Regions from separate parts of the Bacillus safensis genome, predicted to be linked through region 1. Evidence: riboswitches for the same ligand, from Rfam matches in the RefSeq annotation. Region 1 holds a riboswitch; the other holds the start of a gene.
The links. Region 1 has a riboswitch for glycine ahead of gcvT (glycine cleavage system aminomethyltransferase GcvT). Riboswitches for the same ligand answer to the same signal wherever they lie in the genome.
Positions count from the first base shown of each region.

Region 2: it holds a riboswitch for glycine, as region 1 does, so the genes downstream of both, AAYR28_RS18420 (amino acid permease) here and gcvT (glycine cleavage system aminomethyltransferase GcvT) in region 1, are expected to answer to the same signal.

Region 1 is NZ_CP154909.1:2,214,103-2,222,216, reverse strand. Features, by position in the region: gene tasA (biofilm matrix protein TasA) at 1-192, shown strand, start outside; gene sinR (transcriptional regulator SinR) at 260-595, opposite strand; gene AAYR28_RS11330 (anti-repressor SinI family protein) at 629-793, opposite strand; gene AAYR28_RS11325 (YqhG family protein) at 977-1,774, opposite strand; gene AAYR28_RS11320 (DEAD/DEAH box helicase) at 1,789-3,459, opposite strand; glycine riboswitch at 3,713-3,819, shown strand; glycine riboswitch at 3,823-3,917, shown strand; gene gcvT (glycine cleavage system aminomethyltransferase GcvT) at 4,021-5,118, shown strand; gene gcvPA (aminomethyl-transferring glycine dehydrogenase subunit GcvPA) at 5,135-6,481, shown strand; gene gcvPB (aminomethyl-transferring glycine dehydrogenase subunit GcvPB) at 6,474-7,934, shown strand; gene AAYR28_RS11300 (rhodanese-like domain-containing protein) at 7,980-8,114, opposite strand, start outside.
Region 2 is NZ_CP154909.1:3,581,394-3,589,507, forward strand. Features, by position in the region: gene AAYR28_RS18385 (beta-glucoside-specific PTS transporter subunit IIABC) at 1-292, opposite strand, end outside; gene AAYR28_RS18390 (hypothetical protein) at 621-1,523, opposite strand; gene AAYR28_RS18395 (PadR family transcriptional regulator) at 1,715-2,266, shown strand; gene AAYR28_RS18400 (DUF4188 domain-containing protein) at 2,271-2,753, shown strand; gene AAYR28_RS18405 (NUDIX hydrolase) at 2,765-3,388, opposite strand; gene AAYR28_RS18410 (helix-turn-helix transcriptional regulator) at 3,559-3,765, shown strand; gene AAYR28_RS18415 (DUF3169 family protein) at 3,762-4,442, shown strand; gene AAYR28_RS18420 (amino acid permease) at 4,490-5,836, opposite strand; glycine riboswitch at 6,001-6,080, opposite strand; gene AAYR28_RS18425 (LacI family DNA-binding transcriptional regulator) at 6,345-7,364, shown strand; gene AAYR28_RS18430 (MFS transporter) at 7,810-8,114, shown strand, end outside.

The DNA of each region.
Region 1 (8,114 bases):
TTTATCAATGACCAGACGAAGGATAAAGCTGGTCACTATATCCAAAATAAATACCAAGGCGATGCGATTCAAATTGATCTTTCCTTCGAAGCGACTCAGTGGAATGGTTTAACGATCAATCCAAAAAAGCATACGGATGAAAAAGGCTACGTGAAAGAAAACGAAAAAGCACACAGCGAAGATAAAAAATAAAGCCAGTCTTTAGGCTGATATCAAGGTCTGCATAGCAATTGGAGGAGTATGCGCTAAAACGTGCGCTTTACTCCTCTTCTTGCTTTTTTCTCCAGATTTGATAATCTAAAAATTCACGAAATTGCTTTTTCGAAACCCCTGATGTCATTGCATCTCGAACTAGTTTTTCCCATTCACTATCTAATTGACCATCGTATTCGGTTTCATCTTTTTCGTTTAAAAGTGTATGAACCGAGACGTCCAGAACAGCGGAGACTTTTTCAAGAAATTGAATGGAGGGGTTTGTTTGCAAGTTTCTTTCTATTGAGCTTAAATAAGACTTCGCTACCCCAGCCTTTTCGGCCAGTTCTGATAGTGAGTAGCCTTTTTCATTGCGGTATTGTTTAATACGCTGGCCAATCAATGTCATCACCTTCCTTTCGATATTATAGCACATTCAGAAAGGTTTGATAGAATGACTTCTTACCAGAGGGGGAGACTCAGAGGACTTTTCATTTGATTTGAGGAAATGACGGACTTCTTCAACTGTTAGTCCTGCCTTGCGAGCTTCGCGTAATAATTGAATCCATTCACTGTCTAATTTGTTCGTTTTCTTTTCCATACAAATACCCTCCTAAAATACTGAATCATGTATTTCAGGCACTTAACGCATGAAATGGAAAGACATAGGTGGTAAGACCTCATAGTTTGCTTGCGTCATGTTTCCGCCCAATACAAACAGACAAACTTTGCTTTAGACTGATCGAAAATTGTATGTCACATAAAAGGGGAGGGGGACCATGAGTCAACCTCCTCTTTTTTGCTGTAAGTAAAAAAGTCCGCCATTTTCAATCGTAAGACTGATTTTTGGTTCATATAAAGTTTTAAGTGCTTGTCTTTCTATTTCATATTCTACAGATGTGTCTGAAGTCCCTTCATAAAATTGGTTTAAAAGTTCGGAGTCTTCCTTCCATTTTTGAACGGCTCGAACTGCCCAGTCATCTGGCTCTTCATGGGCATAACGCTCCATGAGGCTGTAGAGCCGTTTGATTCCGCTTTCTGGCTTAATCATTGTACTCATCGTAAAGCAATAATCGGGAATTTGAGATGACAGCTCACGAGCTTCCAGCTTCTCTTGAAATTGTTCAATGACTTCTCCGCGAATGAGATGAAGGCCTAATGATAAAAGCTTATCCTTCTTCCGGTCTGCCAGATAAGAGATTTTTACATTGAGACCAAGCCATGGCTCAAGGGCGATCTGGTTGTTCGTGAGCGGGCTGACTCGTTCATAAAGCCGGATAAAACGGCCCTGCTCTTTGACCGCCTCAAATATTTGAAATAACCGTGGGGAGCCGAAATGGATAAATTCACCACTGGTCGTATCACCCGCTTTTTTTTGATCTGTGATGAATGTCAACTGCCGCGGTTCAGGTACACCGCCAGTTTTTTCAAGCCAGTGCCAATAAAAAGGACGGTTCATAATTAATTTATCCATTTCGATTGTCAGCTGTACGGTCATATGTCCTGCACTTTCTTCTAATATGCTGCATTGATTCGCCTTGAAAAAACGGAGAAGAAAGGTGTGAATGTCATGCTGCTCCATTGATCAACTCTCCTTTATGAGCCCTGCTGTCTTTTTTCTAAAAGTGGTGTTTGTGCTTCAGTTAAATAAGAAGCAAACTGGGTTAATTTCTTTTTCATGTCTCCGCCTGATTCATGCTGGAAGAGGATTTGATGCAACTTTGTTTCGACATCTTCAATATCAATTCTCGTTAAAATATCATCTAAATCGCCTATGACGTTTTCAAACAGCTGAATTTTCTCATATAAAAGCTTTAAAATATGCTCTTCAACTGTTCCGTTTGTTGACATATTGTAAATGTGCACATCCCGCTCTTGGCCAAGGCGGTGGATACGTCCAATTCTCTGTTCTAAACGCATCGGGTTCCACGGGAGGTCGTAGTTGATGATTTGGTTACAAAACTGAAGGTTGATCCCTTCGCCGCCAGCTTCTGTCGCAATTAACACCTGCGCCCTTTCTCTGAATAAATCTTTCATCCAATCTTTTTTGCCCCGCTTAAAGCCGCCCCGAAATGGCACAGAGCTGATGCCATTTTGCTGTAGAAACCATTGTAAATAAATTTGTGTGGCGCGGTATTCGGTGAAAATAATGACCTTCTCATTTAACTGCTGAATGAGTTTGACCACTTCAAGCGCCTTTGAGTTTTGCTCCACTTGATTAATTTTCTCCATGATTTGCGTTATAGCAGAAGATCCGAGAATATGCTTTTCTTCTTCCTGCATTTTTTTAATCGTCATATAAACTGCTTCACGGCTTGAACAGCATTCTCGTTCCAAGGTCATAATGGAAAACATATGCTTTGTATAAGACGGATTCTCTTTCAGCTTGCAGATTTCATCATACAATGCTTGTTCTGTCGGAGAGAAATCAATGGAAATCGTTTTGACATGCCGTTTTGTCCACTCGATGCCTGTGTCTTGTCTTCGGTTTCGAATCATCACTTTATTGACGAGCTGTTTTAATCGGTCATGGTCTTCAAGCTGCAAGTCCTTTTTGGCAAAGAGATCTTTAAATTGATGTTCATTTCCTAGGTGGCCTGGCTTCAGAAGGGAAACAAGATTAAATATTTCTCCAATCCGGTTTTGAATAGGAGTGGCTGTCAGCAGCAGGCAGAACTTCTTATTCAGGTTTCTCACAAATTCATAGTTTTTCGTTTTATTGTTTTTCAGTTTGTGTGCTTCATCGATAATGACCATATCGTAGGCAATCGATAAAATCGTGTCTCGATGCGGCTGTCTTTTGGCTGTGTCAATAGAGGAAACGACAACGTCACACTGCTCCCACACATAGCTCTTTTTTTGTTCAACAGCATCAATATAAAATTTCGTCCGCAGCTCCTGTACCCACTGAGACACAAGGGAGGCGGGGACGAGAATGAGAATCTTTTTGGCAAGTCCACGAATCATGTATTCTTTGATAATGAGTCCTGCTTCTACGGTTTTTCCAAGTCCCACTTCATCTGCTAGAATGGCTTTCCCATTCATTTCTTCTACGACTCTTCTGGCTACTTCGAGCTGGTGCTTTAAAGGTGTGAATGCAGGCAGGTGCGCGGGAGCTTGCAGTCCCTCGAATGAATCAATGGCTGTGACTTTTTGAACCTGCGTCGCTAAACGATACATATCCCAGTTCGCCCAGGGGCCGTCTGCTGAAAGCCGCTGCTGAAATTCATTTGCCCATTCCTGATCAAAAATCGTTTGAATATTCAATGTGGTCGCCTGCCTTTCTTTCTAGTAGGATCTGATGAAATTGTTCTGTTTTTAAACGCTTCATTTTTTTGGAGGTCTCTAAAAGACTAGATATATGAATAAAAGCGAACGATATCGAAGGGTTATTTTAAAAATGTTAATGATTTTTCTGTTGCTCTTCATCCATTTCTAATGGTAGGATGTTGATAAGTGATCTAGAAAATAAGTCACCCATTTTGATAGTATGTCCAATAAATGTGAAAAATATGAGCGGATGATGGTATGGGGAGAGACTTGGCGGTTATTTTGCACTGGCAGGCGCCGAAGGAGCAAGCTGAATGATTCAGTGAATCTCTCAGGCAAAAGTACTCTTACCGGACGCAACTCTGGAGAGTGTTTGCTTAAGGGTTTTAGCAAACCACCAAAGGGGAAAACGCACAATGATATTGTGCTGTAAACTTTCAGGTGCAAGGACAGAGACTTCTTTTTGATAAAAGGGAGCGCTCTGTCCTTTTTTGCTGTGATTTTTTTCTGAAAATTCAGCTTGCATTTGCACTGTGAGAAAAAAGGGGGAAACGATTGATGTTGAAACGAACACCGCTTTTTCATGCGTATGAAACGTTTGGCGCAAAAACCATTGACTTCGGGGGCTGGGAATTACCTGTCCAATTTTCTTCCATTAAAGAAGAACATGAAGCTGTTCGAACAAAAGCAGGGCTTTTTGATGTGTCTCACATGGGTGAGGTGGACGTCAAAGGTCAAGATGCCCTTCCATTTTTACAAAGGTTATTAACCAATGATGTGTCTAAGCTGACAGACGGTAAAGCACTATATACAGCCATGTGTTATGAAGATGGCGGAACGGTAGATGACCTGCTCGTCTACCAAAAAGAAAAGAATCACTATTTGCTTGTCATCAATGCATCAAATATCGATAAAGACGTGGATTGGCTTTTGAAGCACCAAGAGAAGGATGATGTATTGATCAAAAATATGTCTGATCAAACCGCCTTGCTAGCGCTTCAAGGACCTTTTGCAGCTGACATCATCAAAGAGGTGGCGGGTGAAGAGGTGACATCGCTTAAGCCATTTACATTTTTATCAAAAGCTGAGGTCGCAAATAAAGAAGTGCTCGTTTCCAGAACAGGCTACACAGGGGAAGATGGCTTTGAAATCTACTGCCAGTCAGAAGATGCGGTCCACCTTTGGTCAGCTTTATTAGAAGCGGGGCAGCCGAAAGGACTCATTCCATGCGGACTCGGTGCACGTGACACCTTAAGATTTGAAGCAAGACTTCCGCTTTATGGCCAGGAGCTGACAAAGGATATCTCTCCATTAGAAGGCGGAATTGGTTTTGCTGTCAAAACGGATAAAGAAGCTGATTTTATCGGAAAAGCAGCACTTAAAAAACAAAAAGAAGAGGGACTGAAGCGAAAGCTTGTCGGCATTGAAATGATTGATAAAGGGATTCCGCGTACAGATTATCCAGTCTTTTCAGGAGAAAAGCAGGTTGGGATTGTCACAACGGGCACTCAATCCCCAACATTAAAGAAAAATGTCGGGCTTGCTTTGATCGAAACCTCAGAGGCGGAGCTTGGATCAGAGGTGGAAGTACAAGTTCGCAAAAAACGTCTAAAAGCCAAAATCGTCGCAACACCATTTTATAAAAGAGCCAAATAACGAGGGGGAATAGAGGATGAAGCACAGGTATTTGCCGCAAACAGAGCAAGATCAAAAAGAAATGCTGGATGTCATCGGCGTTCAGTCGATTGATGAGCTTTTTTCAGATATCCCAGAGAAAGTTAGATTCAAAGGAGCATACAACATCAAAGAAGCCGCATCTGAAACAGCGCTTGTCAGGGAATTATCCCGACTAGCTGCAAAGAATAAGGATACAGTTTCCTATGCATCGTTTCTTGGTGCAGGTGTATATGATCATTACCAGCCTGTCATTGTCGATCATGTGATCTCACGCTCTGAATTTTATACAGCGTATACACCTTATCAGCCGGAGATTTCGCAAGGTGAATTGCAAGCGATCTTTGAATTTCAAACAATGATTGCTGAGCTGACTGGTATGGATCTTGCCAACTCCTCGATGTATGATGGCGGGACGGCACTGGCTGAAGCGGCAATGCTCGCTGCGGGACACACAAAGAAGAAAAAAGTGGTTGTTTCTGAAACGGTTCACCCTGAATCAAGAGCGGTGCTGAAAACATACGCCAAAGGACAAAACATTGAAGTTGTTGAAGTGCCTGCGAAAAAAGGGCAGACAGATCTAGCTGCATTGGAAAAAGCGGTCTGCGATGATACAGCAGCAGTTCTCGTGCAATATCCAAACTTTTTTGGTGTAGTCGAGCCGTTAAAAGACATTGAACCCATTGCACATAAAGGAAAAAGCCTATTCATTGTCTCTAGCAATCCCCTCGCACTCGGACTATTGACGCCGCCTGGAAAACTCGGGGCAGATATTGTCGTTGGTGATGCGCAGCCGTTCGGCATCCCGGCTGCATTTGGCGGACCTCACTGCGGATATTTTGCTGTGACGAAAAAGTTGATGAGAAAAGTGCCAGGTCGTTTAGTCGGGCAGACAGAAGATGAAAATGGTGTTCGTGGATTTGTTCTGACCCTTCAAGCGCGTGAGCAGCACATTCGAAGAGATAAAGCGACGTCAAATATTTGCTCAAACCAAGCATTAAATGCATTAGCTGCTTCTGTTGCCATGACGGCACTAGGGAAAACAGGCATAAAAGATATCGCCTATCAAAACGTGCAAAAAGCCCATTATGCCAAGACGCAGGCAGAAAAATATGGACTGCAGGCGGATGTAGAAGGGGCTCATTTTAATGAATTTGTGATCAAGTTACAGGAGCCTGTGAAAGAAGCCAATAAACGATTGCTTGAAAAAGGAATCATCGGCGGCTACGACTTGGGGCTAGACTACCCAGAGCTTCAGCAGCACATGCTTGTAGCCGTGACAGAGCTAAGAACAAAAGAAGAAATTGATACGTTTATCAAGGAATTGGGGGATCGCCATGAATAAACAAGATCAGCTGCTTATTTTTGAATTATCTAGAGAAGGAAGAATAGGGTACAGCCTGCCTGATTTAGATGTACCTGAACAGGAGATCCCGTCTTTATTTGATGAGACGTACATCCGTGATGAGGATGCTGAGCTTCCTGAAGTATCTGAGCTTGATATTATGCGTCATTATACAGCATTATCAAGACGCAATCATGGGGTCGATTCCGGATTTTATCCTCTTGGCTCATGCACGATGAAATATAATCCAAAGATTAATGAAAAGGTTGCACGGCTTGCAGGGTTCTCACAGGTTCATCCGCTACAAGAGGCAGACACTGTGCAAGGTGCATTAGAATTACTATACGATCTAGGTGAACATCTTGAAGAAATTACGGGAATGGACGCTGTGACATTACAGCCTGCGGCAGGAGCACATGGCGAGTGGACGGGACTCATGATGATCCGTGCGTATCATGAAGCAAGGGGAGATCATCAGCGTACAAAAGTCATTGTGCCTGATTCTGCTCATGGAACGAACCCGGCATCTGCGACAGTCGCTGGATTTGAAACCATTACCGTCGCATCTGACGAAAACGGGCTTGTTGATTTAGAAGATTTACGCCGCGTTGTTAATGAAGAAACAGCTGCTTTAATGCTTACAAACCCGAATACACTAGGCCTCTTTGAAGAGAATATTTTAGAAATGGCTGAAATCGTTCACGGAGCGGGCGGTAAGCTTTATTATGACGGAGCCAACTTGAACGCTGTTTTAAGCAGAGCAAGACCAGGAGATATGGGATTTGATGTTGTCCACTTAAATCTTCATAAAACCTTTACAGGCCCGCACGGAGGCGGAGGTCCTGGCTCAGGTCCTGTTGGCGTCAATAAGGATTTGATTCCGTATTTGCCAAAGCCGGTGCTTGTGAAGAAGGAAGGCCGTTTTTACTTTGATCATGACCGTCCAGAATCAATTGGGCGCGTGAAGCCATTCTATGGCAACTTTGGCATTAACGTCAGAGCTTATGCGTACATCCGCTCTATGGGGCCAGACGGTTTAAAGGCTGTAACCGATAATGCCGTGTTAAATGCGAACTATATGATGCGCCGCTTAAGTGCTCATTATGATTTGCCGTTTGATCGTCACTGTAAGCATGAATTTGTTCTTTCAGGTAAACGTCAGAAAAAATTAGGTGTGCGGACACTGGATATTGCCAAACGATTACTTGATTTCGGCTATCATCCGCCAACGATTTATTTCCCGCTCAATGTAGAGGAATGTATCATGATTGAACCGACTGAAACAGAATCAAAAGAAACACTTGATGCATTCATCGAAGCAATGATTCAGATAGCGAAAGAAGCAGAAGAGAATCCTGAAGTGGTGCAGGAAGCGCCGCATACAACGGTTGTCAAACGTATGGATGAAACAAAGGCCGCACGGAATCCAGTTCTCGTTTTTGAAAGAAAATAAAGAAAAAAAGACTCAGGGGGAATCATGCTCCCAGAGTCTTTTTAGTTAGTTCTTCGTTTTAATGCGGCCGCCCCATTTTTTAAAGCCGCCTTTTAAATTATAAATCTCACGGCAGCCATTTTTACGTAAAGTTTGGGCTGCTTTTCCGCTTCTAAAATTATTTTGACAATAGAGATAAAC
Region 2 (8,114 bases), 1.4 Mb from region 1:
TTCTCTTTTCTTTTGGCTGATTGGATGGCACGTCTTGGCTTGATGAGCTGCTGCCTATTAAACTTGTTACCTTTTGATACACTTCAATGACGTCATTCCCAATCACCACTTGGCATTGTCCTGACATTCTGACAGCTATGACACCTGGTGTTTTTTCTAGTGCTGGTACATCTGCTTTTTTCTGATCAATTAGCGTGAAGCGAAGTCTTGTTGAACAGTGCTCAAGGTGCGCAATGTTTTCTTTGCCGCCTATATGCTGTAAAACGTCTTTGGCAACTTGTGTGTAATCCATTTTTTCTCCCCCTTTTCTCATACACGAGACCTATATTTTGGCAATAAAAAAAGGACCTAAAACGACAAATAAAAGAAATTCATCGTTTTTAGATCCTGCCTGCATGACCAGTCACATGTCTAATTTATTCATATTGGATTTGTTTTTAGTATATATTGATTATATGAAAGCGTCAACATTTATTTTTCTAAAAATTATTAAGGTCTATAGACCCAAATTCATTTTCCTTAATTAGTTGAAGCGTTTGCCTTCCTCTCTTTTTTTCACCAATAACTATCTTCATTATAAAAAACCAGATAAATTTATTCATTCATCTGGTTATCATCATCTATTTTTTCTTTTCTTCTGCCTGCTTTTTAAATGCTTCAGATTGTTTTTGATATTCCTGCTTTGAGACTGGTTTAAATTCTACGATGCCGCCTGCTATTTTCAGAGGAAGTTTTATTGATTTTGCACCTCGATTCGTTGAGCCTACGATAATACCAGTTTTGTGCTCTTCGATTTGAGGATAGGTACTGATATCAAACATGATTCCATCAGAAACACCACCCGCTTTATGTTTCGTCTCTTTATAAGGTTCACCACCATCCCCTGGAACTGTTCTCATTAGAAAGGCCCCTGACCATTCAGACTCAATATGCATGTGCTTTACTTGTAGAAATAGTTGGTATGTACCATCCTCCGCAGTATACAGATAACCATAAGCACCTGTTACTTTCTTGATGTAGTCTCTTAAATAATCATAAAATCTAGTTTCTGAGTCATCAATTAACTCATCATATCGATCTTGAATGGCTTTTTGATACGCATTTAATTTTTTTTGATCAACTGCTTTGTATGTGATGCTTTTGTTTTCACCTTGTTTTTTCACAGAGAGATCTTTTCCAGCAACATGTACTTCATACATCACCGAATCTTTTCCTCGCTTCACTTCAAATTCATAACCGTTTTCAATTGCTTTTCCAGTTAATTGATATTTATGTTTAAATAAATTCGGATCAAAATGCATTTCCGGACTTTCTTCTAAAATGGTTTCATTCAAGTGACCGGTTACTTTCCCTTTTCTCTCCGTTACCTTAAACCAATTCACGCCCTCTTTTGTTTTCTGCGCAAAGGCGTAGGATTGATTCAATGCACTCTTTTTTCCGATTGCTTGATAGGCTGACCAGCTGACTGCACCAAGGACTAATACCGTCAGGACAGCCACAAACCAGATTTTCGATTTACTCATACGTACCCCTCCAATATATAATCTGATGAAAGATCATCCATATATATGAGTGATTCACCTCTCTGATTAGCAAAATCAGGTAAATATCCACTCCCTTTATCGAATTTATTTTTCAACAACCCCTTGTATCTGCCACTTCACATCATTTATTATATATCTAAAAGATATATCATTTAGATAGGTGTGCTGATATGAAAAAATACAATGATACGACGTATGCGATTTTAGGTATTTTAACGACTGATTGTAAGTCAGGGTATGAAGTGAAGCAATTAATTGATAGAAGCCTGCATCATTTTTGGAAAATCAGTTATGGACAAATTTATCCAGCTTTAAAGTTAATAGTCGAGGAAGGCCTTGCGGAAGTTTCACCTGCTGCTGCTTCTGGCCGCTCAGACAAGCGGGAATATCATTTGACTGAAAAAGGACTGAATACGTTAAGAGAGTGGCTGGCGCAGCCGCTCGATCAGTTACCAACAGAGCGTAATGAGGTGTTATTAAAGTTATTCTTTGGTCAATATCTTTCGTTTGAGAAGAAACTAGTGCTTTTACAGGATTATGAGCGGCAGCTTCGTATTCGTTATGAAACTTATGTTTCAATTGAACAAAACATTCAAGAGCTTTATCCAGATGAAGCGGATGCGAAGTATTGGCTGTTTACTTTAGATTATGGAAAAAGAGTGGCTCAAGCAGGAATTGATTGGTGCGTGGACACATTCCATTCGATGAAGAAGGAAGGGTAAATGAATGAAAAAAGACATACGTGCGGGTAGATTTACAACGGACAATTCTGATTCGATTGTTGTGTTCATCATCGGAATGAGGATCAACAAACGCTGGGCCATTCATCAATGGCTGCCTGTGTTCATGGCGATGCCTGGCATGATCAAGGAGCTGTATACCCATCAAGATGAGCTTGGCTTTCTTGGGACAGAGAATTACTTTGGATTACGCACGACAGCGATGATTCAATATTGGAAATCAACAGATGACCTCCTTGCCTATGCCAAGATGGAGAAGCATTTGGCTGCTTGGAAAGAATTTAACCAAAGAACACGAAATAATGACGCCGTCGGAATTTATCATGAAACGTACCAAATTCAAGCCGGCTCGTATGAATCCATCTACGTGAACATGCCTTCCTACGGACTGAGCCAAGCAAAATCCCCTATTTCAATAAGTAAAGGTCAACAAACAGCGAAGGACCGTCTGAATACAACAAATTCCTAGAGAGCGATTCTCTAGGAATTTCTTTTTGTAACGGTCACAAAATGCTTTAATATGCGGGCTGTTAATCCCCATATGGTGTAGTTTTCGTAATCATAAAACCATTCCTCAATCGAACGGCTTCCCCAGCTGTATTTTTCACCATTCATGATTTTTTCATAAGGGAAGTCCTCTCCTGGTGTTGGCTGAACGGATACATGATGTAAGTATGGCTCATATTGGCTGAGCCATGATAGAGGCACGGTAAAAGTCTCCTCTACTTCTTCTTGATTAAAGGAGTGTTTCACTTTTTGCTCATCAATGATACCGACATATGGGTATACCACAAAAGATGGAGAAGCGATATAAGGACTGAGCTGTCCAAGGATCTCGACCGATTCTGGCGGAATGCCCAGCTCTTCATGTGTTTCTCGCAGTGCAGCTTCCTGTGCAGTTTCGCTGCCGTCAAGCTTGCCCCCAGGAAAGCTAATATCCCCCGGCTGTTTTCTCATGGTCAACGATCGGACCTCAAATAATATATGCCAATCTCCATTTACTTGCACCAAAGGGATAAGGACTGCTGCTTTGAACGCTGTCTCTTCTCCAATGAACAACGGTTGTGATTGATGTAAGTCATTTTTTAATTGATCAATGAACACGGACATCACCTGTTTTCTGTTTCTCTTTCCTTTAGCGTATCATGGTTCACCTTTTCAATAAAGATGATCTTTCTGACAATTATTTTTATCATTTTGACAACTTTACTTGTCAAAATGAATATAATGCTTTACAATCAAGGAAAGATTTCAACCAAAATTGAGGTGACAGAATGAAAAATCGGTTAAAAGAGCTTCGTGCGCGAGATGGTTTAAACCAAACTGAACTTGCAAAGCGTGCAAAGGTCTCTCGTCAAACCATCAGCTTAATGGAACGAGATGAGTTAATGCCGTCTCTATTGCTCGCTGTTAAGCTTTCACGAATTTTTCAGGAACCCATTGAACGTATTTTTCTATTCGAGGAGGATGAACTCTCATGAAAACTGTATACAAAATGCTCTTAGGTGCTCTCCTTGGCTTTCTCGGCGCTTACTGTCTGCTGGCAGCCGAATTTGAAATGACACTTCTTGATGTTGCATTTGAAGCCACTCTTGTCATCAGTGGATTGACGATTTTATTGATTATTTATTGTTTTTCAGGGATTTCACGTATGAAAAAAAGAGTATCTCTTTCGGTTTCTGGAGATGAAGAGGATGAACTGGAGGCAAAACAATATCGGACCTTTACTGATTTGACTTTAGCCAATACGGTAAGTACCATTTTTTCCATTGTTGCCATCGGTATCGCGATCGTCACCGAGCAGCCCATTTGGTTGATTCTCGTCAATGCTGCTTTATTTATTGTCTCCATTATCAGTTCATATATAGCGATATCTGTTCTAAAGCTTGTCTACCCTAATCGCAACCTGCCAAGTCCATCTGACAAAGATTATAGTAAAAAGCTGCTCGCTATTTCAGACGAAGGCGAAAAGCATGTGATGCTTGGCGGACTGTTTCACACGTATCAAATGATGAATGTTCTATTGACCGGCGCCATGTTTATTTTGATTGTGTATTCCCTTGGAGCCAATCACTCTCAGCTTTTCTCAATCATGGTCATTGGTGTTGTTTTGATCATTTTGAATGCAAATTATGTGCTAAAGATTAGAAATCGTTAAATGAACAAAAGCACAGCCTAATGCAAAGGCTGTGCTTTTTCCGTTCATTATGACGCGCGGCGTTTCTTTCGTGCATAAATCAATAGTAAGAAACCAAACCAGACCGGCGTTAATAAGAGCGCGGGGCGTGTTGCATCTGCAAACAGCATGATCACTAGAATCGCAGCGAAGAGAACCAAAACACATATATTCACAAAAGGTGTGAAAGGTGCTTTAAAGGTAGATGCTTCATGCAATTCAGGCCGTGTTTTTTTATATTTCAAATGGCTAATTAAAATAATACTCCATACCCAAATGAAACAAATGGCACTGATCGTTGTCACAATACCAAAGGCTTGTTCGGGAATCAGCTTGCTTAAAAGAGCTCCAACCGATACCACAATCGTCGAAACAAACAGGGCATTGCTTGGGACAGCATGCTTGTTCAGACGTCCGAAGGAAGCTGGACCCTGCTTTTGATGACTAAGATTATACAGAATACGGCTCGTCGAGAACATGCCGCTATTACAAGCTGATGCCGCAGACGTCAACACAACAAAATTAATGAGCCCTGCTGCTACTGGTATCCCAATGAGTCCAAAGGTTTTCACAAAAGGACTTTCTGATGCGCTGAGTTCAGTCCATGGGTTGATACATAGTAAGACAAAAATCGCTCCCACATAGAAAAATAGAATTCTTAATGGAATCTTATTAATCGCAGAAGGGATGTTTTTTTGCGGATTGGCTGTTTCTGCTGCGGACACACCGACCAGTTCAACTCCCACATACGCAAAAATCACCATCTGGAATGACAATAAGAAACCTGTGACACCATTCGGGAATAACCCGCCATGAGACCATAAATTCGTTACTGTCACCGGTCCGGCATCTGTTTGAAAACCAATGATTAAAAGAACCATTCCAACCCCGATCAATAATAGAATCGTAATTACTTTAATGAGTGCAAACCAAAATTCCATTTCTCCGAAAAGCTTCACCGTTAATAGATTCAATCCTAGTAAAATCAATAAACAAATGATGGCAGGAATCCACTGCGGGATGTCAAACCAATACTGCACGTACACACCGACCGCAATGACATCCGCCATCGCTGTCATAATCCAGCAAAACCAATAGGTCCATCCTGTCACAAAGGAAGCCCACGGGCCGAGATAGTCCTCTGCAATATCGGTTAATGACTGATAGCCTGCCTTCGATAAAAGCAATTCTCCGAGTGCCCTCATGACAAAAAAGATGGCCATCCCGACAATTAAATAAGCAAAAATGATTGAAGGGCCTGCCAATTGAATAGCCTTTCCGGATCCTAAAAACAGCCCGGTTCCAATGGTTCCGCCAATGGCAATCAATTGTACATGACGGTTTGATAAATCTCGTTTTAATTCTTGTTGTGCCAATGCTAACACCCTCCTACGACACGATCTTATCCTGAAATAATGAACCCTTTAAAAAAGTCCATAAAAAAAGAGATTGGATGCGCTCCAATCTCACGGTCATAAAAGAATAGCAAAATAGAGAAAAGTCATACACGGCATCATCCATGCACCACAAATACAATATTTCGTACTCTTCTGTCCTTTTGCCTGAGATTGTGAACCCTTCGGCGCCGCACATACATGCGGTCTCTCCAGAAGCTGCTCCTGCTATAGTGTGACCCACAGCATTCATAGCCTTCGTTATTTAATTAAAATGTTGCTATTTCTGAATAATTTCATATTTTACGCCTCAATCTGAAAGCTGTCAATGGTAATCTTTTATGATTTACGGCGTTACTCATATGTCTTCACTTCATCAATCCCCCCTGATTCATGTATAATAAATCAAAAGATGTTCGGCTCGTCTGATAGAGAAATCCCTCTTGATGATGAACAAAGTTAGGCAATCCATTGAAGTTGGTGAAGATAAATGAAAAAAATGAACAAGCAGCGTGTCACATTACAGGAAGTCGCCAAGCATGCCGGTGTCTCGACTTCAACGGCATCACTCGTTGTTCGAAATAATCCTAGAATCTCTGAAGCCACTCGAAACAAAGTACTGCAATCCATGGAGGAATTAGGATACGTATACGACCGCGTTGCTGCCAACATGCGGTCAAAAAGCTCAAATATCGTGGGTGTGATTGTGACGGATATTTCTAACACCTTTATTTCGGAGTTTTTAATTGGCGTACAAACCACGCTTGAGTCACTGGGCTATACTGTTTTACTTGGTACGACCTTTGACAGTGTCGATAAACAGGAGCGGCTCATTTCCACCATGGTAGAGCACCGAGTGGGCGGGATTATTTTAAACCCAGCTTCGAAAAGCTCTGCTCGAACGGTCAAACAATTAAATCAAATTCGCACCCCAAAAGTACTGGCAAATCGTGAATTATCAGATGTGCAATGTGACTATGTCGGTGTTGATTATGAACAAGGTACTTGGATGGCGGTTCATCATCTTCTTCAAAAAGGGCATCGCCGCATCGCTTTTTTAGGCGGCATCAAGACTTCTTCGACTTGGATTGAGCGGATGAAAGGTTTCAAAAGAGCTCATGACGAAGAAAATGTGACGATTGATGATTCTCTTATTATTGATATAGAACCTACTCGTGAAGGCGGGAAAGAAGCACTTGCCCAAGTGATGGATCAGCCTGAGCCCCCTACTGCTATTTTTTGTTTTAGTGACTTATTCGCTTTTGGGGTCATTCAAGCCCTGTCAGCACGGGGCATCAAGCCTGGTGAAGATATCGATGTCGTTGGATTCGATAATGTTCCTGAAGCAGAAATGTATCATCCGCCGCTCACCACTGTTTCCTCCTTCCCACGATCCATCGGGGTAAAAGCAGCGAACCTTTTATATCATAAAATGAACGAACAGGATGAAGAGCTGCAGCGATTGATTTTAAAGCCTCAACTTCATATTAGAGAAACCTCTCCATCATGATGAAAAAGAGAATTGTGTGCAGCAATTCTCTTTTTTTATTGATCAAGTCAACTATTTCTTTGTTTCATTTTTCTTTTTTTAAATCACAAAGTCATAAACTTGACACATTTAAAATGCAGGAGTATATTTATCTCGTTGCTTCTTTTAGTATATCGTTATACCTATTTCGTCATATCATCATTTCTATCAAAAACAGTTAAAAGTGGTTTTTTATGATTCTGATCAAATCATGAAGTTTCACTTCCTAATCAAGGCTTTTATTATTTTTTCATTTTTAGTAGAACGATGTACTTGATTGAAGAACAGATGAATATTCATTATTTTTTCATCAATCACATAAGGGGTGTTGTGATGGGCTTCATATTATTTATTTTGAAGGAAACAATAACAAAGGGTATACAAAGAATTTGACCTTAAATGGGGTTTCAAATATAGGAGTGGGAACATGAAAAATCCTTATATAAAATCGTCACTTGGCATGTATTTAAACTACTTCATGCTTGGCATGATCAATATTATTGTAGCTTCCAACATGGACAGCTTATCTGAACGCTACCATGTGGATATTCCGAAAATCAGCTTGCTTGTATCGGCGATCGGAATTGGTAAACTCATTGCGCTCTTTTTCTCAGGCCGGTTAGCCGACAGCTGGGGACGTAAGCCTGTCATTATTACAGGAAATTTTCTTTACTTATTATTCTTAATCGGTATTCCAACGACAACAAGTTATACACTGGCATTTATCTTTGC